One region of the Streptomyces sp. NPDC029292 genome, then DNA from elsewhere that is predicted to be linked to it. Evidence: riboswitches for the same ligand, from Rfam matches in the RefSeq annotation. Region 1 holds a riboswitch; each other region holds the start of a gene.
The links. A riboswitch is a leader RNA that binds a small molecule or an ion and turns the genes downstream of it on or off. The one in region 1 is predicted to bind S-adenosylmethionine.
Positions count from the first base shown of each region.

Region 2: linked by a shared signal. The riboswitch ahead of thrC (threonine synthase) and the one ahead of ACZ4WS_RS31440 (aminotransferase class V-fold PLP-dependent enzyme) in region 1 are both predicted to bind S-adenosylmethionine.
Region 3: linked by a shared signal. The riboswitch ahead of ACZ4WS_RS03330 (putative leader peptide) and the one ahead of ACZ4WS_RS31440 (aminotransferase class V-fold PLP-dependent enzyme) in region 1 are both predicted to bind S-adenosylmethionine.

Region 1 is NZ_JBVHXR010000016.1:225,330-233,008, reverse strand. It holds gene qcrA (cytochrome bc1 complex Rieske iron-sulfur subunit) at 1-430, shown strand, start outside; gene qcrB (cytochrome bc1 complex cytochrome b subunit) at 427-2,088, shown strand; gene trpD (anthranilate phosphoribosyltransferase) at 2,228-3,292, shown strand; SAM riboswitch class IV at 3,402-3,518, shown strand; gene ACZ4WS_RS31440 (aminotransferase class V-fold PLP-dependent enzyme) at 3,709-5,070, shown strand; gene ACZ4WS_RS31435 (Lrp/AsnC family transcriptional regulator) at 5,211-5,492, opposite strand; gene ACZ4WS_RS31430 (rhomboid family intramembrane serine protease) at 5,489-6,220, opposite strand; gene ACZ4WS_RS31425 (hypothetical protein) at 6,354-6,593, shown strand; gene ACZ4WS_RS31420 (NYN domain-containing protein) at 6,628-7,679, shown strand, end outside.
Region 2 is NZ_JBVHXR010000022.1:169,252-176,930, forward strand. It holds gene ACZ4WS_RS38005 (cold-shock protein) at 150-353, opposite strand; gene ACZ4WS_RS38010 (MoaD/ThiS family protein) at 813-1,088, opposite strand; gene thrC (threonine synthase) at 1,085-2,407, opposite strand; SAM riboswitch class I at 2,425-2,576, opposite strand; gene ACZ4WS_RS38020 (glucosyl-3-phosphoglycerate synthase) at 2,754-3,698, shown strand; gene ACZ4WS_RS38025 (alpha,alpha-trehalose-phosphate synthase (UDP-forming)) at 3,786-5,174, shown strand; gene otsB (trehalose-phosphatase) at 5,490-6,344, opposite strand; gene ACZ4WS_RS38035 (DUF3263 domain-containing protein) at 6,551-6,784, opposite strand; gene ACZ4WS_RS38040 (extracellular solute-binding protein) at 6,815-7,679, opposite strand, start outside.
Region 3 is NZ_JBVHXR010000001.1:719,553-727,231, reverse strand. It holds gene ACZ4WS_RS03355 (ABC transporter permease) at 1-570, opposite strand, end outside; gene ACZ4WS_RS03350 (ABC transporter ATP-binding protein) at 567-1,730, opposite strand; gene ACZ4WS_RS03345 (phosphoribosyltransferase) at 1,979-2,629, shown strand; gene ACZ4WS_RS03340 (hypothetical protein) at 2,669-2,890, shown strand; gene ACZ4WS_RS03335 (glutathione S-transferase C-terminal domain-containing protein) at 2,887-3,555, opposite strand; gene ACZ4WS_RS03330 (putative leader peptide) at 3,914-3,979, opposite strand; SAM riboswitch class IV at 4,016-4,161, opposite strand; SAM riboswitch class IV at 4,290-4,398, shown strand; gene ACZ4WS_RS03325 (amino acid ABC transporter permease) at 4,732-5,712, shown strand; gene ACZ4WS_RS03320 (amino acid ABC transporter ATP-binding protein) at 5,709-6,533, shown strand; gene ACZ4WS_RS03315 (ABC transporter substrate-binding protein) at 6,636-7,661, shown strand.

The sequences.
Region 1 (7,679 bases):
GAACGAGCCGCTGCGTCCCTCGGACGTCGCCGTCGGTTCGCTCACCTTCGCCAAGCCCGAGGGCCTGGAGGAGCACGACGAGGACTTCCAGACGGAGATCGCCAAGGCGGCCCTGATGATCGTCCGGCTGCAGCCTGACAACATCAAGGACAAGCAGGAACTCGCGTGGTCCCACGAGGGAATCGTGGCCTACTCGAAGATCTGCACCCACGTCGGTTGCCCGATCTCCCTGTACGAGCAGCAGACGCACCACGTCCTCTGCCCGTGCCACCAGTCCACCTTCGACCTCTCCGACGGTGCCCGAGTCATCTTCGGCCCGGCCGGTCATGCCCTGCCGCAGCTGCGCATCGGCGTGAACGATGAGGGCTACCTCGAAGCGCTCGGCGACTTCGAAGAGCCCGTCGGTCCTGCATTCTGGGAGCGCGGATGAGCACTACCACCCCCTCGACGAGCCCTTCAGGCGCCGGCGCGCCGGGGCAGTCGCGCGAGAAGGCACCCGCCGGTGAGCGGGTAGCGGACTGGGCGGACGGCCGCCTGGGGATCTACTCCCTGGCCAAGTCCAACATGCGCAAGATCTTCCCCGACCACTGGTCGTTCATGTTGGGTGAGGTCTGCCTCTACAGCTTCCTCATCATCATCCTCACGGGTGTGTATCTGACGCTGTTCTTCCACCCGTCGATGAACGAGGTGACGTACGACGGCAGCTATGTCCCGCTTCAGGGGCAGCTGATGTCGGAGGCGTTCAACTCGACCATGCACATCTCCTTCGATGTGCGCGGTGGTCTGCTGATCCGGCAGATCCACCACTGGGCGGCGCTGATCTTCCTCGCCGGCATGTTCGTGCACATGATGCGCGTGTTCTTCACGGGTGCTTTCCGCAAGCCGCGTGAGGTCAACTGGGTGTTCGGCTTCCTGCTGTTCGTCCTGGGCATGTTCACCGGCTTCACCGGTTACTCGCTCCCGGACGACCTGCTCTCCGGCACCGGTGTCCGCTTCATGGAGGGCGCGGTCCTGTCCGTGCCGATCGTGGGCACGTACCTCTCGTTCTTCCTCTTCGGCGGCCAGTTCCCGGGCGGCGACTTCGTGGCCCGCTTCTACTCGGTGCACGTGCTGCTGCTGCCGGGCATCATGCTCGGCCTGGTGGTCGGCCACCTGATCCTGGTCTTCTACCACAAGCACACGCAGTTCGCGGGCCCCGGAAAGACGAACAACAACGTCGTCGGCATGCCGCTGCTGCCGGTCTACATGGCCAAGGCCGGAGGCTTCTTCTTCCTGGTCTTCGGTGTCATCGCGGCGATCTCGGCGATCGCCTCGATCAACCCGATCTGGGCGATGGGTCCCTACCGTCCGGACATGGTGTCCACGGGCGCCCAGCCCGACTGGTACATGGGCTTCTCCGAGGGCCTGATCCGTGTCATGCCGGGCTGGGAGATCAACTTCTGGGGCCACACGCTCGTCCTGGGCGTGTTCATCCCGCTGGTGATCTTCCCGCTGGTCCTGGTCTCGATCGCGGTCTACCCGTTCATCGAGTCCTGGGTCACCGGCGACAAGCGCGAGCACCACATCCTGGACCGCCCGCGCAACGTCCCGACCCGGACCGCGTTCGGTGCCGCCTGGATCAGCTGGTACTTCGTCCTGCTCGTCGGTGGCGGCAACGACATCTGGGCCACGCACTTCCACCTGTCGATCAACTCGATCACCTGGTTCGTGCGGATCGGTTTCTTCGTCGTGCCGGTGCTGGTGTTCCTCGCCACCAAGCGGGTCTGCCTCGGCCTCCAGCGCCGGGACCGGGACAAGGTGCTGCACGGCCGCGAGTCGGGCATCATCAAGCGCCTGCCGCACGGTGAGTTCATCGAGGTGCACGAGCCGCTCAGCCAGGACGCGCTGCACACCCTCACCGCGCATGAGCAGTACCAGCCCGCCGAGATCGGCCCGCTGGTCGACGAGAACGGTGTCGAGCGCAAGGTGAGCGGCACGCAGAAGCTGCGCGCCAAGCTCAGCGAGGGCTACTACGGGGACGACAACCAGATCCCCAAGCCCACCGTCGAGGAGTACAAGGAGATCGCGAGCGGCCACGGCCACCACTGATCCCCTGAACGATCCTTATTGATCGCCACGGCAAGAGCCCTCGTCCATTGCATGGACGGGGGCTCTTTGCCGCCTCCCGGGCTGGATAGGGTGTTCCTATCTACAGGAGTCCCTTCGGGGACGGACCCAGGAGCGGCTTATGAGCGCTGTGAACCCCGCTGGAGGCGACACCGCGGCGGGCCGTTCCTGGCCCGCGCTGCTGAACGGCCTGCTGGACGGGCGCGACCTGAGCGCGGACGACACCGCCTGGGCGATGGACCTGATCATGCGCGGCGAGGCGACCGACGCGCAGATCGCCGGGTTCGTGGTGGCGCTGCGGGCCAAGGGCGAGACGGTCGAGGAGATCTCCGGGTTCGTCCGGGCGATGTACGAGCACGCCAATGTGATCGAGGTGCCGGGGGAGACCGTCGACATCGTCGGCACGGGCGGTGACGGCGCGAAGACCGTGAACATCTCCACGATGTCGTCGATCGTCGTGGCCGGCACCGGCGCCAAGGTCGTCAAGCACGGCAACCGGGCCGCGTCCTCGGCGTCCGGTTCCTCCGACGTCCTGGAGAAGCTCGGCGTCAATCTGCAGCTGACCCCGAAGCGGGTCGCCGAGGTGGCAGAGGAAGCCGGGATCACCATCTGCTTCGCGGTGAAGTTCCACCCGGCGCTGCGTCATGTGGCGGCCGCGCGTGGGCAGTTGGGGATCCGGACGACGTTCAACCTGCTCGGTCCGCTGACGAACCCGGCGCGGGTGAAGGCGCAGGCGGTCGGAGTCGCCGACCCCCGTATGGCGCCGATCGTGGCCGGCGTCTTCGCCGAGCGCGGCAACTCCTCGCTGGTCTTCCGCGGTGACGACGGCCTCGACGAGCTGACCACCACGTCGACGTCGCACGTGTGGGTCGTCCGCGACGGCAAGGTCACCGAGGAGCGCTTCGACCCGCGCGACGTCGGCATCGACCTCGTCCCGGTGGAGGCTCTGCGCGGCGCCGACGCGGCGTACAACGCGGAGGTCGCCCGGCGCGTCCTGGGCGGCGAGACCGGGCCCGTACGGGACGCGGTGTTGCTGAACTCGGCGGCGGCGCTGGTGGCCCTGTCGCCGACCGACGCCCCTCTCGCGGACCAGATCCGCGCGGGGATGGCGAAGGCGGCGGAGGCCATCGACTCGGGGGCCGCGATGAGGGCCCTCGACCGGTGGGTGGCGGCCAGCAACGCCTGAGCCGTACGTCGGCCGTACGTGAAGTGACGCAAGGAAGTGACGCAAGGCGCAGTCCGGATCCTGGACTGCGCCTTGCGCGTCGAAGCTCTTCTGGCAAGATGCTGTACCAGGTCATGAGCGACAGTCATGAGGCCCCGGCCGACTGTCCGGCAACCCTCCGTCCGTGGCGGGGTGCCCCGGGTGAAGACCAGGCCGTAGGCAGCGAGGTCTACGGCAAGCGCGGACCCCTCGCCCTCATTTGAGTGGACAGCCCAGGGGTCCTGGTCGTTCGAGGGAGCCTTCTGTGAGCAAGCGAATGCGATAGGGCGTAGCGCCCCGCTTCGGCATACCCCTTTCACCTTTTCCTGCGCTGAGCCCTCGTACCTCCGTGTACCCGCTCGCGCGGTGCTTCCGCCTGCCTCTCACAGGAGCTCGCCATGTCTGTCTCCACCGCTGCCGCCGACCAGGCCGTTTGTTCCCCGCTGCCCGTTCTGGGCCGAGATGTCACCGTCCCGCTCGTCACCGGTGGCGAGGTCACCTACGCCGCGCTCGACTACGCCGCCAGCGCTCCGGCCCTCCAGCGGGTCTGGGACGACGTGGCCGCGTACGCCCCGTACTACGGCAGCGTGCACCGGGGTGCCGGGTACCTCTCGCAGCTGTCCACGGACCTCTTCGAGAACGCCCGCAAGACCGTCGCCGAGTTCCTCGACTGCCGGGACGGCGACCAGGTCGTCTTCACCCGCTCCACCACCGACTCGCTCAACCTGCTCGCCGCCACCCTTCCGGCCGACTGCCAGGTGTTCGTCTTCGAGACCGAGCACCACGCCTCGCTGCTGCCGTGGCGGGACGCCCGGGTGACGTACCTGAACGCCCCGCGCACGCCCGACGAGGCCGTCGCGACCCTGGAGCGCGCGCTCGCCGACCGCGACCCCTACGGTCCCGCCCTGGTGTGCGTCACCGGCGCCTCGAACGTCACCGGTGAGCTGTGGCCGGTGCGTGAGCTGTCCGCCGCCGCGCACGCGCACGGCGCCCGCATCGTCCTGGACGCCGCCCAGCTCGCCCCGCACCACCCGGTGTCCGTCCGCGACCTCGACGTCGACTGGGTCGCCTTCTCCGGGCACAAGCTGTACGCGCCCTTCGGCTCCGGGGTCCTCGCGGGCCGCTCCGACTGGCTGCGCGAGGCCGAGCCGTATCTCGCGGGCGGCGGCGCCAGCCGCAAGGTCACGCGGCGTACGGACGGCGGGGTGGACGTGGAGTGGCACGAGAGCGCCGCCCGGCACGAGGCGGGCTCGCCGAACGTGATCGGCGCCTACTCGATCGCGTCGGCCTGCAAGGCGCTGACGGAAGAGGGCTTCGACAAGCTGGTCGCCCGGGAGTGCCGGCTGATCGACACGGTCCGAGCGGGTCTCGCCGAGGTGCCCGAGGTGCGGGTGCTCTCGCTCTTCGGCGATGACGCTCCGCGCGTGGGTGTCATCTCCTTCGTCGTCGAGGGCTGGAACAGCTCGCACTTCGCGGCCGCGCTGTCCGCCGAGTACGGCATCGGGGTGCGGGACGGTCTCTTCTGCGCCCATCCGCTGGTGCGCACGCTCCTTGGCACCGACCCGCAGACGCAGGGCGAGTGCGGTGCCCCTGAGGCGGCGCCCGGGGAGAAGTCCCTCAACGCGATCCGCGTCAGCTTCGGCGCAGGCACTCCCGACGAGCACGTCGAGCGCTTCGTGCGCGCGGTGAAGGAGCTCGTGCGGGACGGCGCGAAGTGGAACTACCGCACGGAGGACGGACGTTGCGTGCCGGCGGTGTGAGGTGGCCGAGGTTCCTCAAACGCCGGAGGAGGGCTTTCAGCCCGTCCGGCGTTTGAGGACGAGGCCGTTCAGGCCGATAGCGGGGGTCTGGGGGCGCAGCCCCCAGGTACGGGACGGGTAGGGGCGGCGGGGGCGAGGAACTAGCCGTCCAGCCCGATCGCGAACGCCGCCTCCAGGTCGTGCTGGGAGTACGTGCGGAACGCGACATGGGTGTCCGTGGCCTCGACGCCCTGGATCTTGCTGATCTTGCCGGGGATGACATCGGCGAGATCGTCGTGGGCCTTCACGCGGACCATCGCGATCAGGTCATAGGTACCGGTGACGGAGAAGACCTCGCTGACGCTGTCCAGCGCGGCGATCGACTCCGCGATCTCGGGAATCCGGTCCACGCTGGTCTTGATGAGGACGATCGCGGTGATCACGGCTGGTTCTCTCCCTCGGGGGCCGTCGCTGGGGCCTTCACTCTAGTCGTACGCCCGAACCGGACCCACGCGTAGACGAAGCCGAGCGAGAAGCCGACCAGGTGAGCCAGATAGGCGACCCCCGGCCCCCCGGAGTCGCGGCCCGCCGCCAGCCACTGGAGGGTCACCCAGAAAGGCAGCACCACCCAGGCCGGGAAGCGCAGCGGCAGGAAGAAGAGGAACGGGAAGAGACTGGTCACCCGGGCCTTGGGGAACAGGTACAGGAACGCGCCGAGGACCGCGGAGATCGCTCCGGAGGCGCCGACCAGAGACTGCTCCGACTCGGCGTTGGCGGCCGCGTAGCCCAGCAGGGCGAGGTAGCCGCAGCCCACATAGAAGAGGGCGAACTCCAGGTGACCCATGCGTTCCTCGGCCATCGCCCCGAAGACGTAGAAGAAGAGCATGTTGCCGAGGAGGTGGAGCCAGCTGCCGTGGATGAACAGGGCCGTGGCGGGGGTGAGCGCCGCGCCGGGGGCCCCGCCGAAGAGCTCGGCGGGCACCACGCCCCAGCGCCGGAAGTAGGCCCGCTGGGCGACCAGCAGCTCGTCCCCGCTGCCGTACACGGGATCGAGGCCCGCCGCCGGGCCGATCACGAAAATCAGGCAGCACACGGCGATCAGCCCGTACGTCACCGGCGCCGACTGACCCCGCATCGCCCTGCCGACCGCCGTACTCCACTTGCTGATCATGGAACAGAGCATGGCGTAACGGGACCGATGCGCACAGACCGCCTCGCCGCCGTGGACGGCCGAGCGTCGAGTACCCGCCAGGCCGTAGGGTTACGAGCCACACGCAGGACACTAGAAGGAGAGCGACTGCCACATGACGGTTCCCCTGCCGACCGCCGAGACCCGGTGGCGCTGCATGTTGTGCGGCAATCTCACCCGTTTCGACGTGACCCGCTCGTCGAAGGTCGTCGAGTATGTGCACCTCGACCTGGCCGGTGAGCCGAACGTCGAGGAGCGCGAGGTGGTCAGTGAGACCATCGAGTCGGTGCGCTGCCGCTGGTGCAACGCGGTGGATCAGGTGGAACTGGTGGACAGGCCGGGAGCCGGCTCCTGAGGGAGCGGGCCCCGCACAGGTATTGGGGTGACGGATGGTGGAGACCACAGGCGGGGAGCCGGACGACGGCACCGCTGAGGTGCTCGACCGTCCGCTGCCCGACGGCGTGCGCCGCCGGGTCGTACAGATCGTGTCCGACGGGTTCGGCGGGCTGACCGTCGCTGAACTGCCCGCCCAGTTGCGACAGTACGCCCGGTTCGCACCGAATCGCCGGGCGAAGTTCGCCGGCAACGCGATGGCGGCGGCCCTGGAGACGGATCCCCTCTTCAGGCAGCGCATCGCCGAGAAGCTGAGAGTGGCCCAGCCGGAGCTGGCCGGTGCCCTCGACTCGGGCGCGCCGCCCCCGGCCGCGGATCCGCTGGATGTGGCGGCCGCGGCCTATGTGCTGCGCCCCACGGGCTGGGTGAAGTTGGTGACCGCCGCGGGCGAGGAGGCCCTGCGGGCGGATGCCGAGCGTGCGGGCGAGGAGAGCCGGGTCGAGCTGGAGCGGCTGCGCGAGGAGCTCGCGGAGGCCCGCGGCCAGACGAAGGCCGAGACCGAACGGGTGCGCACGGAGCTGGAGTCGGCGAAGCGGGAAGCGGAATCGCTTCACCGCAAGCTGCGGGGGGCCCTGAGCGACGTCAAGCGCGGCGAGGCGGCCCTGCGCAAGCTCCAGGGCGAGATGGACGCCGCGCGGGCGGAGGGGCAGGCCCAGGTGTCCGCCGCCGAGAGCGAGGCCCGGCGGCTCAAGGCGCGGCTCGGCGAGGCCGAGGCGGCCCTGGAGGCCACCCGGAAGGCGGCGCGGGAAGGCCGCAGTGTCGAGGACATGCGCGTACGGCTGCTGCTCGACACCGTGCTGGACGCGGCGCAGGGGCTGCGGCGTGAACTCGCCCTGCCGCCCGTGTCGGTGCGCCCCGCCGAGACCGTCGACGCGGTCGAACCGGGACGGATGACACCAAAAGACATCGCCGCTCGCGCGTTGTCCGAGAATGATCCCGCGATCCTGGACCAGCTGCTCGCGCTGCCGCAGGCGCATCTGGTCGTCGACGGCTACAACGTCACCAAGACCGGCTACCCGCAGATGCCGCTGGAGAAGCAGCGGCTCAG
Region 2 (7,679 bases), on a different contig from region 1:
GGCTCGTTGCGGGGTGGTGGTCGGGTGACGGGCGGGCGCAAGCGCCTCTCACGAACGAGGGCGGACTCCCGGAACGCACGAGGGGCCCGCATCCCAGATGGGATGCGGGCCCCTCGGCGTGAGTGCGTCGGTGGCCGATCGCGCCGAGATCAGACGGCGAGCTTGACCATGTCCGCCTGCGGACCCTTCTGGCCCTGCGAGATCTCGAACTCCACTCGCTGACCCTCTTCAAGGGTGCGGTAGCCGTCCATCTGAATCGCGCTGTAGTGCACGAAGACGTCCGCACCACCGTCGACCGCGATGAAGCCGTACCCCTTCTCCGCGTTGAACCACTTGACGGTGCCCTGAGCCATGCCTAACTCCCCTATTACTGGCCCTTGCACAGATCCACACTTCGTGGATCCGGGTCAGACCTCACCCCCCAACGGTTGGGGGTGTGCGCCGGAACGCGTCGACCGCGGCTGAATGTATCTGTCCAACTGCCGTCTGCAACAGGTCAATCGGACGAGAATTCTGGGCACGGCCGATCGGTAATATGCGGAGAATTCGCAAGGATCCAGGGCAAGTCGGGCCCCGTATATGCCATAAACGGCTCAAAAAAGCGGGGCACTTTGGCTGCTTCTTGTCGGGCGTCGAGCAGAGGCTCATATGCACCCGGCATGGAACTGGCATAAACAGCGAAGCAGGTTCCCCAACTGTACCGTGCTCAACCATGCAGAATTGCCCCCTCCGTTTCTCTCGCGGAGGGGGCAATTCGATGAACTCCCGGTGATTTACGTTACCTACGGTAACAATCTCACCGTGCGTGACGGTCAGCCTCCGGCGACGGCGGGGATGATCGAGACGCCCGCGCCGTCCGGCGTCGCCGTCTCCAGGCCCTGCTCGAAGCGGACATCGTCGTCGTTCACGTACACGTTGACGAAGCGGCGCAGCTTGCCCTGGTCGTCCAGGACGCGCGCGGCGATGCCCGTGTGGTTCTTCTCCAGGTCGGTGATGACCTCGGCGAGGGTCGCGCCCTCGGCCGTCACCTCGGCCTTGCCGCCGGTGTAGGTGCGCAGGATGGTGGGGATGCGGACGTTGACGCTCATGATGCGAGGCCAGCCTCTCGGAAGGAGTCCAGGTTCGGGCGGATGGTCGCGGTCAGGCCGGTGCCGGCCACCGCGTCGAGGGTCTTGAGGCCGTCACCGGTGTTGAGGACGACCGTCGTCAGGGTCGGGTCTAGGAGACCGTTCTCGATCAGCTTCTTGGTCACACCGACCGTCACGCCACCCGCCGTCTCGGCGAAGATGCCCTCCGTCCGCGCGAGCAGCTTGATCGCGTCGACGACCTGCTCGTCGTTCACATCCTCCACCGCACCGCCGGTACGCCGCGCGATGTCCAGCACGTACGGCCCGTCGGCCGGGTTGCCGATGGCGAGCGACTTGGCGATGGTGTTCGGCTTCTGCGGCCGTACGACGTCGTGCCCGGCCTTGTAGGCGACGGACACCGGCGAGCAGCCCTCGGCCTGCGCCCCGAAGATCTTGTACGGCTTGTCCTCGACGAGCCCGAGCTTGATCAGCTCCTGGAGACCCTTGTCGACCTTGGTGAGCTGGGAGCCGGAGGCGATCGGGATGACCAGCTGGTCGGGGAGCTGCCAGCCGAGCTGCTCGCAGATCTCGTACGCGAGGGTCTTCGAGCCCTCCGCGTAGTACGGCCGCAGGTTGACGTTGACGAAGCCCCAGCCCTCACCGGCCGGGTCGCCGATCAGCTCGGAGCAGAAACGGTTCACGTCGTCGTAGTTGCCCTCGATGCCGACGAGCTCGCCGCCGTAGATCGCGGCCATGACGACCTTGCCCTGCTCCAGGTCGTGCGGGATGAACACGCAGGAGCGGAAACCGGCGCGGGCGGCGGCGGCACCGACGGCTCCGGCGAGGTTTCCGGTGGAGGAGCAGGAGAGGGTGGTGAAGTTGAAGGCGCGGGCGGCCTCGATGGCCTGGGCGACGACGCGGTCCTTGAAGGAGTGCGTCGGGTTGCCGGAGTCGTCCTTCACGAAGAGCTTGCCGGCGTCGACACCCAGCTCGCGCGCGAGGTTGTCGGCCTTGACGAGCTTGGTCCAGCCGGGGTTGATGTTCGGCTTCTCGGCGACGTCCGCGGGGACGGGCAGCAGGGGCGCGTAACGCCAGATGTTCGCGGGGCCCGCTTCGATACGCTTGCGGAGTTCCTCGGTGTCGTAGGCCGAGAAGTCGTACGCGATCTCCAGCGGGCCGAAACACTCCTCGCAGGCGAAGACCGGGCCGAGGGGCACGCGGTGACCGCACTCGCGGCACGAAAGAGCCGCGGCGGGGCCGAGGTCTACGGAGTTCGCGGCGTTCGCCGAGTCGGCGGAGATCCCAGCGTTCGTGGTGCTTGCAACTGTCTGCGCAGCCATGGAGGCGAGGCCCTTTCTCCTCATCTTCCTCACGACGCACTTCGCCGTGAGACGGATTTGGCACCTTCCCGAGCCGGGAGCCTCGCGACGACGACGCAGTCGTACGAGACCGGCTGGAGGGTTGCCGGGGCTTCATCGGGCCGTATCCCTCTGCCCCTCTGGATGAGCGGTATTCGATTGTTGAACTGTGGAGCACGGTGTGCGCCGATGATCCAGGACATGCGATGGTCATCCGCGTTGTTCAAGACTGTAACCGAAGGCCAGGACAGTTGAGATAGTCGTCCGAACCGCGAGATGGATCACACCGTGCGAGACGGGGTGATCAGACAGTGAGGAGCCGCAGACTGTGCTGAAAGAAGTTGAGCGCTGGCTGAGCACACGCTCCTGGTCCCTGACCGATCGCCCGCTCCACAAACTCATGGCCGCCAAGCGCACCACGGGCTCGACCGTCAGTGTCGTGCTGCCCGCTCTCAACGAGGAGGAGACGGTCGGCGAGATCGTCGCCGTCATCCGCCACGACCTGATGCAACAGGTGCCGCTCGTCGACGAGATCGTCGTCATCGACTCGGGCTCGACGGACCGCACCTCGGAGGTCGCCGCCGCCGCGGGCGCGCGAGTCGTCCACCGGGACGAGATCCTCCCGCGCATACCGGCCGTGCCCGGCAAGGGCGAGGTCCTGTGGCGGTCACTGCTCGTGACCAGCGGGGACATCATCTGTTTCATCGACGCGGACCTGAAGGAGTTCTCCTCCGACTTCGTCTCCGGGATCGTGGGACCGCTGCTCACCGACCCCGGCGTCGACCTCGTCAAGGCCATGTACGACCGTCCGCTCGGCTCGGCCGCGGGCCAGGGCGGCCGTGTCACCGAACTCATGGCGCGCCCCCTGCTGAACATGCACTGGCCGCAGCTCGCGGGCTTCGTCCAGCCGCTGGGCGGCGAGTACGCGGCCCGCCGCTCCCTCCTGGAGCAGCTCCCGTTCCCCGTCGGATACGGCGTGGAGCTGGGCATGCTCGTCGACGCCCTGCACCTCGTGGGCCTGGACGCGCTCGCCCAGGTCGACGTGGGAGTGCGCAAGCACCGCCACCAGGACGGGCAGGCACTGGGCCGTATGTCCGCCGCGATCTACCGCACCGCGCAGCTCCGGCTGGCCCGCGGCCACCTCATCCGTCCGGCTCTCACCCAGTTCGAGCGGGGCGAGGAGGGATTCGAGCCGCGCACCTACTCCGTGGACACGGAGGAACGGCCTCCGATGGCGGACATCGCCGAATACCAGTCACGCAAAGTGGCCTAGGAGAGGACGTGGAGTAACCGACTCCGGCGGTCGTATACGGCCCACGGGAACGTTTGAGCGTTTCGACGCCGGGCTAGGTTTCGAGGCATGGCTTCAACCCAAGGTGCCCATCGGATCCTGGTCGCCTCCAACCGCGGCCCGGTCACCTACGACGTCCGTGAGGACAGCTCGCTGCACGCCAAGCGGGGCGGCGGCGGGCTGGTCTCGGGCCTCTCGGCGATCGGGCCGGACGCGGGCGCCCTGTGGGTGTGCTCGGCGCTCGGCGACGGGGACCGCGAGGCGGTGCGGCGCGGGGTCGGCGAGGACGGCGTACGGATGCTGGACATCAACGCCGACGTGCATGCGGACGCGTACAACGGCATCGCGAACTCGGTGCTGTGGTTCGTCCACCACATGCTGTACCAGACGCCGCTGGAGCCGGTCTTCGACGCGGAGTTCCGGCGGCAGTGGGCGTCGTACGAGACGTACAACCGCGCGTTCGCGCGGGCGCTGGCCGAGGAGGCCGCCGACGGTGCCGTGGTGGCCGTACAGGACTACCACCTGACCCTCGTCCCCGAGATGCTGCGCGAGCTGCGCCCCGACCTCCGGATCGGGCACTTCTCGCACACGCCGTGGGCGCCGGTGGACTACTTCCGGATGCTGCCCGACGACATCGCCGAGCAGGTGCTGCGCGGCATGCTGGGCGCCGACCGGCTCGGCTTCCTCACCCACCGCTGGGCGGCCGCGTTCACCGCGTGCGCCGACGAGCTCGTCGGCGGCCTCGGTGACACCCGGGTCGGCGTGCACGGCCTCGGCGCGGACGCCGACTTCCTGCGCCGGCGTTCGCACGAGGCGGACGTCGCCGAGCGGATCGTGGCGCTGCGGGAGCAGATCGGCGCGGGACGGAAGACGATCGTGCGGGTCGACCGGACCGAGCTGTCGAAGAACATCGTGCGCGGGCTGCTGGCGTACCGGCACCTGCTCGACGAGCACCCCGAGTGGCGCGAGGGGGTCGTACACGTCGCCTTCGCGTACCCGTCCCGGCAGGACCTCGCCGTGTACCGGGACTACACGGCCGAGGTGCAGCGCCTCGCCGACGAGATCAACTCCCAGTACGGGACGCCGGGTTGGACCCCGGTCGTGCTGCATGTCAAGGACGACTTCGCACGCTCCCTCGCCGCGTACCGGCTGGCCGACGTGGCCCTCGTCAACCCCATCCGGGACGGCATGAACCTCGTCGCCAAGGAGGTGCCGGTCGTCTCCGACGAGGGGTGCGTGCTGGTGCTGTCGCGGGAGGCGGGGGCGTACGAGGAGCTGGGCGAGGACGCGATTTCCGTGAACCCTTACGACGTGGTCGGCACGGCGCGGGCGTTGTACGAGGCGCTGTCGATGCCGCTCGGGGAGCGGGCCGAGCGGACGAAGCGGTTGGCTGCCGCCGCGACTGCGCTGCCGCCCGCCCAGTGGTTCCTGGACCAGCTGCGCGAGCTGGAGCGCTGAGCACGAGGAGTCCAACAGCGCTCCCCGTTGGTCCATGGGCCCCGTGATCCCCCGCCGGCTGCCTTCCGCGCATGTCTCTCTGGCGTACGCGCCTCCTCACGGCGCTGACAGTGGTGGCTCTCTTGCCCACCGGTGCGGCCCTCGCGAAGACCTCCGTCGGCACGCCGATCCGCGGTTCGTGTCCGAGGCGCCGGGCGCTCCGGCGGACGTACGTCTGCGTGCCGGCTCACCCGCCCGCGGTGCCGGATCGATCACCGCGCGCGGCAGGGACCACTTCGGGAACCGGATCCCGGACCCGTCCAATATCGGCGCCGATCAGTCGAGTTGAGCCGCCAGGACGGAGAGCAGTCGTACGACGCCGGGCGGGCCGTCCACCACCAGGTCGGCCCGGTCGGCGAGTTCGGCGACCTCGGAGCTGCCGCTGCACACCAGGAGCCCCGGGATGCCGTCGGAGCGGAGCTTGTCGACGGCGGCGAAGGCGGGCAGGTCGCCCAGGTCGTCGCCGGCGTAGAGGACGGACTCGGCGCCGATCTCGCGGACGTACTCCAGGAGGGCAACGCCCTTGTCCATGCCGGGGGGACGGAGTTCGAGGACCATGCGGCCCGGTTCGACGATCAGGCCGTGCCGGGTGGCCAGGTCGGTGAGGGGTTCGCGCAGGGCCTCGAAGGCGGCCTGCGGGTCCGCGGCGCGGCGGGTGTGGACGGCGACGGCGCGACCCTTCTCCTCGATCCAGGTGCCCTGCCAGGCGCCGATCCTGTCGAGGAATCCGGGCAGCTCGGCGCGGACGGCGGCGACGCCGGGGTGGGGGGCGGGGGCGCTGACCGTGCCGCTCACCGCGTCCCAGCGTTCGGCGCCGTAGTGGCCGAGGACGACCAGGTGCTGCAGGCCCGGCACGCCCGCGAAGCCGCCGTAGCGGACCGCTACGCCGGCCGGGCGGCCGGTGACGACGGCGACCGAGGCCACCTTCGGGGCGAGGGCCGCGAGTGCGGGGACCGCGTCCGGGTGGGCGCGGGCCTGGTCGGGGTCGGGGACGATCGGGGCGAGTGTTCCGTCGAAGTCGAGCGCGATCACGGCCCGGGCGGGCCGCGCGAGGATGGCGTCGAGGCCGTCGCGCCCGGCGGGGGTCGCGGGCGTCGGCAAGGAGTCCGTGGATTCCGGGTGGCTGCCCATACGCCGACCCTATCCGCGCGCGGGCCCGGGGGCGGGTGCCGGTGGGTGGGTGGGTGGGATGTTTTTCGCCCCCGCCGCCCCTGCCCGTCCCATCCTTCTGGGGCTCCGCCCCAGACCCCGCTCCTCAAACGCCGGAGGGGCTGAAAATCTTTAGCCCGTCCGGCGTTTGAGGACGAGCGCGTCAGCGCGACACGGGGGTCCCACCGTCACCGCTCCCCCCTCCGCGCCTCCCGGACCCGGCGGAGCCGGTTGACCGTCACGGGATCGTGGGCGAGGGCCCGCGGATCGTCGAGGAGGGCGTTCAGCAGCTGGTAGTAGCGCACGGGAGCCAGGCCCAGCTGCTCCCGTATCGCCCGCTCCTTGGCCCCGGGCCCGGCGAAGCCACGCCGCTCCAGCGCGAGAATCCCCCGCTCCCGCGGACCGAGCTCTTCCATCGCCATGGACAGCACCGTAGCCCCACCCACCGACAGTCAGTCCTGGGCGGTGCTGTCCGCCGCGGTCGCCGCGACCTGGAGGGAGCCGAGCACCGCGGCCGGGCTGCCGTTCGGGCTCACGGCCTTGCCGATCTGCTTCTTGACGGCGGCGCTGACGTCGGCCCAGGAGGTCTTCCCGACGGGATAGAGCTCGGAGACGGGGAGCTGCTCCAGGAACGGAGCGAGGTCCTTGTCGTCCTTGTCGGCGGCCATGGCCTGGGACGCGGCCGTCGTGACCGGCAGCAGGTCGTACTCGTGGGAGAAGGCGAGCACGTTCTTCTCGCTGTAGACGAAGTCGAGGAAGTCCCCGACCTGCTCACGGTGGCCGTTCTTCTTGAAGGCCATCATCCAGTCGGCGACCCCCATCGTGGCCTTGGCCGACCCGTCGGCCCCGGGCATCGGCACCATGCCGAACTTCACGCCCTTCGCGGCGGCCGTCTTCATCAGCGTGGGGTGCCCGCTGAGCATCCCGACCTCACCCCGGGTGAACGCGGCGAACGCGTCAGCGCGGTTCAGCTTCGCGGGCGCGACGGGTCCGGTGAGCCCCTTGCCGACCATCTCGTCCTTGAGCCAGGTGAGCGTCCTGACGTTCTCCGCGGAGTCGAGGGAGTACGTACCGACGTCGTCGGTGAAGCCGCTGCCGGCGCTTCCGCCGCTCAGCAGCCACTGCATCGTCTCCGCCTGCGCCTCCTCGGGCCCCAGCGGCAGCGCGTACGGGAACTTCACGCCCTCGGACTTGAGCACCTCGGCGTCGGCCGCGAGCTCGCTCCAGGTCTGCGGCGGGGTGATCCCGGCCTGCGAGAACAGCGTCTTGTTGTAGAAGAGCAGCCGGGTGGAGGCGGCGAACGGCATGCCGTACTGC
Region 3 (7,679 bases), on a different contig from region 1:
GACGGCCGTGGTGACCACCGAGTTCACGGCGAGGAGGGGGCGGTGGTAGAGCATCGCGGTGGTCAGCAGATTGCCGAGCGCGCCCTGGTTGCCGATCAGTGAACCGACGCTGACCAGGCTGATGCTCGACGCGGTCGCCACCCGCAGTCCGGCCATCATCGCGGGTACGGCGATGGGTAGTTGGACCTGGAGGTAACGGCGTACGAAACCGATGCCCATCGCCGCGGCGGCAGCGTTCGTCTCCTCCGGGACCGAGCGGACGCCGTCGACGACCGCCGGGACGAGGACCACCAGGCTGTACAGGCACAGCGGGATCATCACCGTCAGCCGGCTCAGCCCCGTGTAGTCGATGAGCACCACGAAGAAGGCGATCGACGGGATCGCGTACAGCACCGTGGAGGTCCACAGCACCGGCGGGTAGAGCCAGTCGAAGCGGACGCACAACAGGCCGATCGGCAGCGCCAGCAGGAGACCGACGAGCACCGGGATCAGCGCCTCCTGCATGTGCCCGGAGATCAGGCCGAGATAGCTGTCCTGGAGGTCGCTCGGTATGTCGAAGAACCCGTTCATCGCACGGCCTTGATCTGCGACGAGTCCTGCGGCGGGCCCTGCCGCGGACCCGGCGGGGCGTCCGCGGCCCGCCGCAGCCGGGCCGCGCGGATCGCCGCGGCGACCGTCTCCTGCCCGGCGATCCCCAGCACCCGTCCGGCCCCGTCCACCGCGACCGCCTGACCCGTGGGCGACAGCACCGCCCGGTCCAGCGCGACCCGCAGCGAGTCCCGGCCCACCTCGAAGCCCTGCCCGTACGGCTCCAGGGCCTGGACGTCACCGTCCCACGCGCCGAGGTCGGCCCAGCCCAGCGGCTTGCCGTCGGCGTCGGTCACCAGCCCCGGCGTCCGCTCTCCGTCGCGTCCGGCGATCTCCTGCCAGTCGGAGCCGACCGGGAAGACCCGGGAGCGGTCCAGTTCGAGGTCGCGGGTGGACAGGAACGACAGACCGCGGATGCCCCGGTCGGCGCCCAGGAACTCCTCCACGAACGGGTCGGCGGGCGATGACAACAGCTCGTCGGGGGTGGCGAATTGAGCGAGTCTGCCACCGGTGCGCAGTACGGCGATGCGGTCGCCGATCGTGATCGCCTCGTCCATGTCGTGGGTGACGAACACGATTGCCTTGCCGAGTTCGCCCTGGATGCGCAGCAACTCCTCCTGGAGGCCGCGGCGGACGACCGGGTCGACCGCGGAGAACGGTTCGTCCATGAGCAGGATCGGCGGGTCCGACGCCAGCGCGCGGGCCACGCCGACACGCTGCTGCTGGCCGCCGGAGAGCTGGTACGGATAGCGGCGGGCCATGCCCGGGTCGAGGCCGACGCGCTCCATGAGTTCGGCCGCGCGGGCCCTGGCGCGCTGCTTGGACCAGCCGAGCAGCCGCGGCACCGTGGCGATGTTGTCGAGGACGGTGCGATGCTGGAAGAGCCCGGCGTTCTGGATGACGTACCCCATGGACCGGCGCAGGGCATTGACCGGTCGGCGCAGGATGTCCTCGCCGTTGACCCTGATCGTGCCGCTGCTGGGTTCGACCATGCGGTTGATCATGCGCAGCGTGGTGGTCTTGCCGCAGCCCGAGGGCCCGACGAGAACGGTGATGGAGTGGTTCGGTATCTGGAGGGACAGGCGATCGACGGCCACCGTGCCGTCGGCGTATCGCTTGCTGACATCTTCGATGGCTATCAAGCGTGAAACCCTTCGGGAACCGCTGTGATCGGACGTGGCGCGATCACGTGCACGAGGGTGCGTAGTCTAGCCAGTTGATGTTGCTTCTCGTTCGGGACGTGTCGGTATACGGGACGCGCGCCCAGGATGCGGGCCCAGCGGGGGATACGGTCGCCTCGAAGCCGGCCACGCGCAGGTGATCAGGAGGCCCGAGGGCGGGTACTCGCCCGCCGAGAGGACATGACTGTACGAGCGGGAGGCGAGGCGTCATGCGCTTCCATGACCGCCGGCAGGCCGGACAGGAGCTGGCCCGCCTGCTCTCGGAATGGGCGAAGGGGCACGACCTGACCGATCCCCTCGTCCTGGCCCTGCCCCGCGGAGGTGTCCCCGTCGCTGCGGAGATCGCACGGGCCCTGAACGCGCCGCTGGACCTGCTGGTCGTGCGCAAGATCGGCCTTCCGGGGCGGCCGGAAGTCGGGATCGGCGCGATAGCGGGCGACGATCCGCCCCTGTTCGACCAGGCCGCGCTGGCATTTCTCGATCTTACGAAGGGCCAGTTCGCGTCGGAGATCGCCAGGCAGCGAACGGAGATCCACCGCTTGGAGCGCCTCTACCGGGAGGGGCGGCCCGCTCCGCGGATCAAGGGCCGGACCGTGATCCTGGTCGACGACGGCCTGGCCACCGGCGTCACCGCGCGGGCGGCGCTTACCCAACTGCGCCGCCAGGGGCCCGCCCGGCTGGTCCTGGCCGTGCCGGTGTGCTCCGACAGCGGCTCCGACCTGCGACAGAAGGCCGACGACGTGATCTGCGCACACCAGCCCCCGCTCTTCCAGTCGGTGGGCGAGTGGTACGACGACTTCGAGCAGCTCTCCGACCGGGAGGTGATCGAGACACTGCGTGCCGTCGACGCCGGGGTGTGAGCCGGGGCCTCGGCCCTGGCCGTCGAAGGAAAGGACCGGATGCTCCTCGCGCGGCACGCCAAGGGGCTCGGCTACTTCCTGGGCCTGCCCGAAACGGCAGGTGAACGCACCGCCTTCGGTCACCACGGCAGCGGCGGCAGCATCGCCTTCGCCGACCGCGAGCGCCAACCGGCCTTTGCTCTCACCCGTACCCGCCTGGTCTCCGGCGCGGTGGACACGGGCCGGTTGCTCGTGAACGAGGTCCGGTCGCTCGTGTCCTAGTGAGTCGCCTCCCGGAAGGCAGGATGGTCGTCGAGGCGGCGCACGTAGTCCCGCAGGTGGCTGCGCCGGGAGAGGGTTTCGGTCGCGTCGAGGTGGGTGAGCGCCGCCCAGAGGTCCACGTCCGCGGCGGTCAGTTCCTCGCCCAACGCATAGGTATTCGAGGCGAGTTGACGGTCCAGCAGGTCCAGCGTCGCCGACCGGGCCTCCGGCCGTGCGGTCGAGGTGACGTCCTGGTCGAGGAGTTCACCGAGGGCGTCGATGTCCGCGGTGCGGGCCGGCGGGTGCAGCAGCGGGACGCGGGCTCCGTCGTGGTCGGTCAGCAGGCCCGCGAGATCGCGAAGGATGTCGGGCGTGTGATTGCTGACGATGCGTCCGCTCCAGCGGTCGCACAGCGCGGGCGCGGTCAGCGGGCCGTCGTAGTGGTGCCAGGTGGCCTCGTAGGCGCTGCGCAGCGAGGCGAAGGCCTCCGGTGTCCGGGCGGGGTGGGCCAGGAGGGTGCTGGCGACCGAGTCCTTGAGGCCGAGCAGGTCGAGGGTGATCGAAATGCGGAGCGAGCGCGGACAGCCCTCGGAGAGGTACAGCTGATAGCGGTGCGGTGCCGGGTAGAAACCACCGGCCAGGCCGACGCCGATGCGGCTGCGGATGCCGTGCGGTCGAGGGGACACGGACGGAGCGGCGCCCCAGGGGCGAGCGCCTGACACCGAAGCAAAGGGGCTCGGAACACGCGCAGTTGAGGCGCACGCGGTCGAAGTGGGCGTGTGCGGTGCGTACGTGTCCGAGGCGCACGCGGTCGAAGGAGCCGTGTGCGGTGCGTACGTGTCCGACGCGCACGCGGTCGAAGTGGTGGCGGCGCTTGTGGCGCACGCACTCGAAGTGGCTGTGCTTGAACCGCGCGAAACTGTCTCGGGCATGACTCTCCATGGGAATGGCGAAGCCCCGGCCGCTTGTTGGGCGGCAGCGGCGGAACGGAGTGACTGCGCTTTCGGACCGGCTGCCGGCGCTGAGCGCGCGCGACGGTCCGGACTAGTACGCGCTGGAGACCCGCAGCAGGTCGATGTGCAGGCGTCTCGTCAGGTAGTTCCTGGCCATTCCCACCGGTCCCGCGTTCAGGGCCCGCGAGTTGCGAGACCGCGCTTGCCCCGCCGCACCGGCGGGACCAGGTCGTCACCCGGGGCACCCCGTCGCGGTGGAAGGGTTGCCTGTCAGCGGGCCGGGGCCGATCAACCGCACCGCGCGGACGAACCGCGTGATGGGCGCTGACAATCGTGACCGTCCTCGCCAGTGTCAGCGCGCTCCGTGAAGTCGTCAAGACGGCGTGTAGGCGGTCTCACCACGTGGTCATCCCGGTCGGTGAACGTTGACATTCCTTTCCGGGCGTGCCTAACTTACGCCGCAGATCGGTCATGAGTGTCAGCGAAAAGCCCTGGCTCGCTGTCCGGCAACCCTCGCATCGCGGTGGGGTGCCCCAGGTGACGACCGGACCGGATGACGTTCGGTAAGCGCGAGGCCCCAGGGGCAGGAACAGTGATGGTGACGGCGATGTACGCAGCGCAGGGGATGGCCGCACAGCGGCCCCGCGGCTGCGTCCTGCTGTGCGCGAACCGCTGCGTCGATCTGCTCCGCGTCAACAGCGCCCTGTGTACCGCTTCGGGCCCCGCGCGCTGTCAAGGCTGACGGCGTTCTGAATCTCTGACGCGCACCGCCGCCGCGGTGCGCCCTCTGCCCGCCCAGCACCCGGTACCGGCGTCTTCCCGCTCTTCGTCTTCCGCGGTGTTCCCCCGTGCCGCCGCGGTGCCGTCGCGTTCGCCGCCCGGGATGTCCGACTCCGCTGGAGCTCCCTCATGAGTGAACCCCCTGGCGCCGTGGTCTCCCTCGTCGCCGCACCGCCCGACCACACCGTGAAACAGCCGTCGGCGGCGCAGCGCGTGTTGCCCCTGCGCCGCCCAGGACGCTGGATCCTCTCGGCGATCGTGCTCGTCCTGCTCGCCCAGATCGGCCATGGGCTGGTGACCAACCCCTTCTACCAATGGGACCGTTTCCAGTACTGGTTCCTGCGTCCGACGATCCTCGACGGGCTGCTCATCACCCTTGAAGTGACGGTGTACAGCGCCGTGTTGGGACTGCTCGGTGGCATTGTGCTCGCGCTGGGGAGGCTCTCCAGGAGCCCGGTGCTGCGCGCGGTGAGCTGGATCTACACCTGGCTGTTCCGCTCGGTGCCGCTGATCGTCGTCCTGCTCTTCCTCTACAACTTCAGCGCGCTCTACCAGACGGTGAGCCTCGGAGTCCCGTTCGGCCCCGCCTTCTTCACCTTCGACGAGTCCCGGCTCGCCACCGACATGGTCGTCGCGGTCGTCGGACTGAGCCTCAACGAGGCGGCGTACGCGTCCGAAGTGGTCCGCGGCGGCATCCTCTCGGTCGACCAGGGCCAGCACGAGGCGGCCGCCGCACTCGGTCTGCCGAAGGGCTACCAGTTCAGGAAGATCGTGTTCCCGCAGGCGCTGCGATCCATCACCCCGAACTACGTCAACCAGCTGATCGGCCTGATCAAGGGCACCTCGCTGGTCTTCTACGTGTCACTGCTCGACCTGTTCGGCTCCGTGCAGAGCATGGGCAGCACCTACCCCGGCGACATCGTGCCGCTGCTGCTGGTCGCCACCGTCTGGTACCTGATCCTGACCAGCGTCGTGTCCGTCATCCAGTTCTACGTCGAGCGGTACTACTCGCGGGGCGCGCTGCGCACGCTTTTGCCGACCCCGCTGCAGAAGGTCCGGACCGGCCTGCGTGACCTGCGGGACCGCGTTCGCAAGGAGGCCGCGATATGACCGCCGAGACGCTCGGGATACGCCCGGCCGCGGTAGAGGTCCACGACGTGCACAAGTGGTACGGCGCCCACCGGGTGCTGGACGGCGTGGAGTTGACGGTGCAGCCCGGCGAGGTCACGGTGATCCTCGGTCCTTCCGGCTCCGGGAAGTCCACGCTCCTGCGGGTGATCAACCACCTGGAGAAGCCCGAGATCGGCCATGTCAGCCTGAACGGCGAGCTGATCGGCGTACGCCGGCACGGCAAGCGCAGCGAGATGGGGGTCCCCCCGGCCGAAGGCTGGGGGAGGCTCAAGGAGCTGAGCGAACGGGCGATCCTGGCCCAGCGCGGCCGGATCGGCTTCGTCTTCCAGAACTTCAACCTCTTCCCGCATCTGACGGTGCTGGACAACGTCGCCGCCGCCCCGGTGGCGACCGGCCGGCTGAGCAAGCCCGAGGCCCTGGAACTGGCGCGCACCCTGCTGGGCCGGGTGGGCCTGGCCGACAAGACCACCGCCTATCCACGGCAGTTGTCCGGCGGCCAGCAGCAGCGGGTGGCCATCGCCCGCGCCCTCGCCCTGCGACCCGGAGTCATCCTCTTCGACGAACCCACCTCCGCGCTCGACCCCGAACTGGTCGGCGAGGTGCTGGCCGTCATCAAGGACCTGGCCACCAGCGGCACCACCCTCGTCATCGTCACCCACGAGATCGGCTTCGCCCGTGAGGTCGCCGACCGGGTGGTCTTCATGGACGGCGGCCGGATCGTCGAACAGGGCCCGCCCGCCGAGGTGTTGGACCACCCGAAGCACGAGCGGACCAGGGACTTCCTCAGCAAGGTGCTCTGATCCCGCCGCTCGTCCCGCTCCCCGCGAACCCGCCCGGGCTCGCGTCCCCCACACCGCCACTGCTTACCCCACACCGCCACCGCTCACCGAACAAGGACAGCCATGCGTACCCTCCGCCTCCGCAGCAGACTCCTTCGCGGCCTCACCGCGTCCGCCGCCGTCGCCTCCCTCGCAGGCGGACTCGCCGCGTGCGGGGGCGAGAGCGACGCGGCCACCAGGACCGATACCGCGGCGTCCGGCACCGTCACCGTGGGCGCGCTGTCCAACGGCGCCGCGCAGCAGACCGACCTCAAGGTGTCCGAGGTGAAGTCCATCAGCGCCGAGCTGCCCAAGTCGGTCGCCCGGAGCGGCAAGCTGGTGATCGGCGTCGGCGCCCTGCCTTCGGGTTATGCGCCGCTGGCGTATGTGGGCGAGGACCAGAAGACCCTCACCGGCGCCGAACCCGACCTCGGACGGCTGGTGGCCGCGGTCCTCGGGCTGAAGCCGGAGGTGAAGAACTCGACCTGGGAGAACCTGTTCGTCGGCATCGACAGCGGCAAGGTCGACGCGGCCTTCGCGAACGTCACCGACACCGAGGAGCGCAAGAAGAAGTACGAGTTCGCCTCCTACCGGCAGGACAACCTCGCCTTCGAGGTGCTGAAGAAGAGCACCTGGAACTTCGACGGCGACTACGAGAACCTGGCCGGCAAGACCGTCTCGGTGGGCGCGGGCACCAACCAGGAGAAGATCCTGCTGGAGTGGAAGGCGAAGCTGGAGAAGGAGGGCAAGAAGCTCACCGTCAAGTACTTCCAGGACAGCAACAGCCAGTATCTGGCGCTGTCCAGCGGGAAGATCGACGCCTACTTCGGGCCCAACCCCGGTATCGCGTACCACGTCACCCAGGTCGCGAAGACTCCCCACCCGACCCGCAACGCGGGCAAGTTCTCGGGGGCGGGCGCATCGCTCCAGGGCCTGATCGCGGCGACGACGAAGAAGGACAGCGGGCTGGCCAAGCCCTTCGCCGACGCGATCAACTACCTGATCAAGAACGGCCAGTACGCCAAGTGGCTGGACGCCTGGAACCTCTCCAACGAGGCCGTCAGCACCTCCCAGGTCAACCCGCCCGGTCTGCCGCTCACCAACTCCTGATCCGCCGCCATCGGGGGG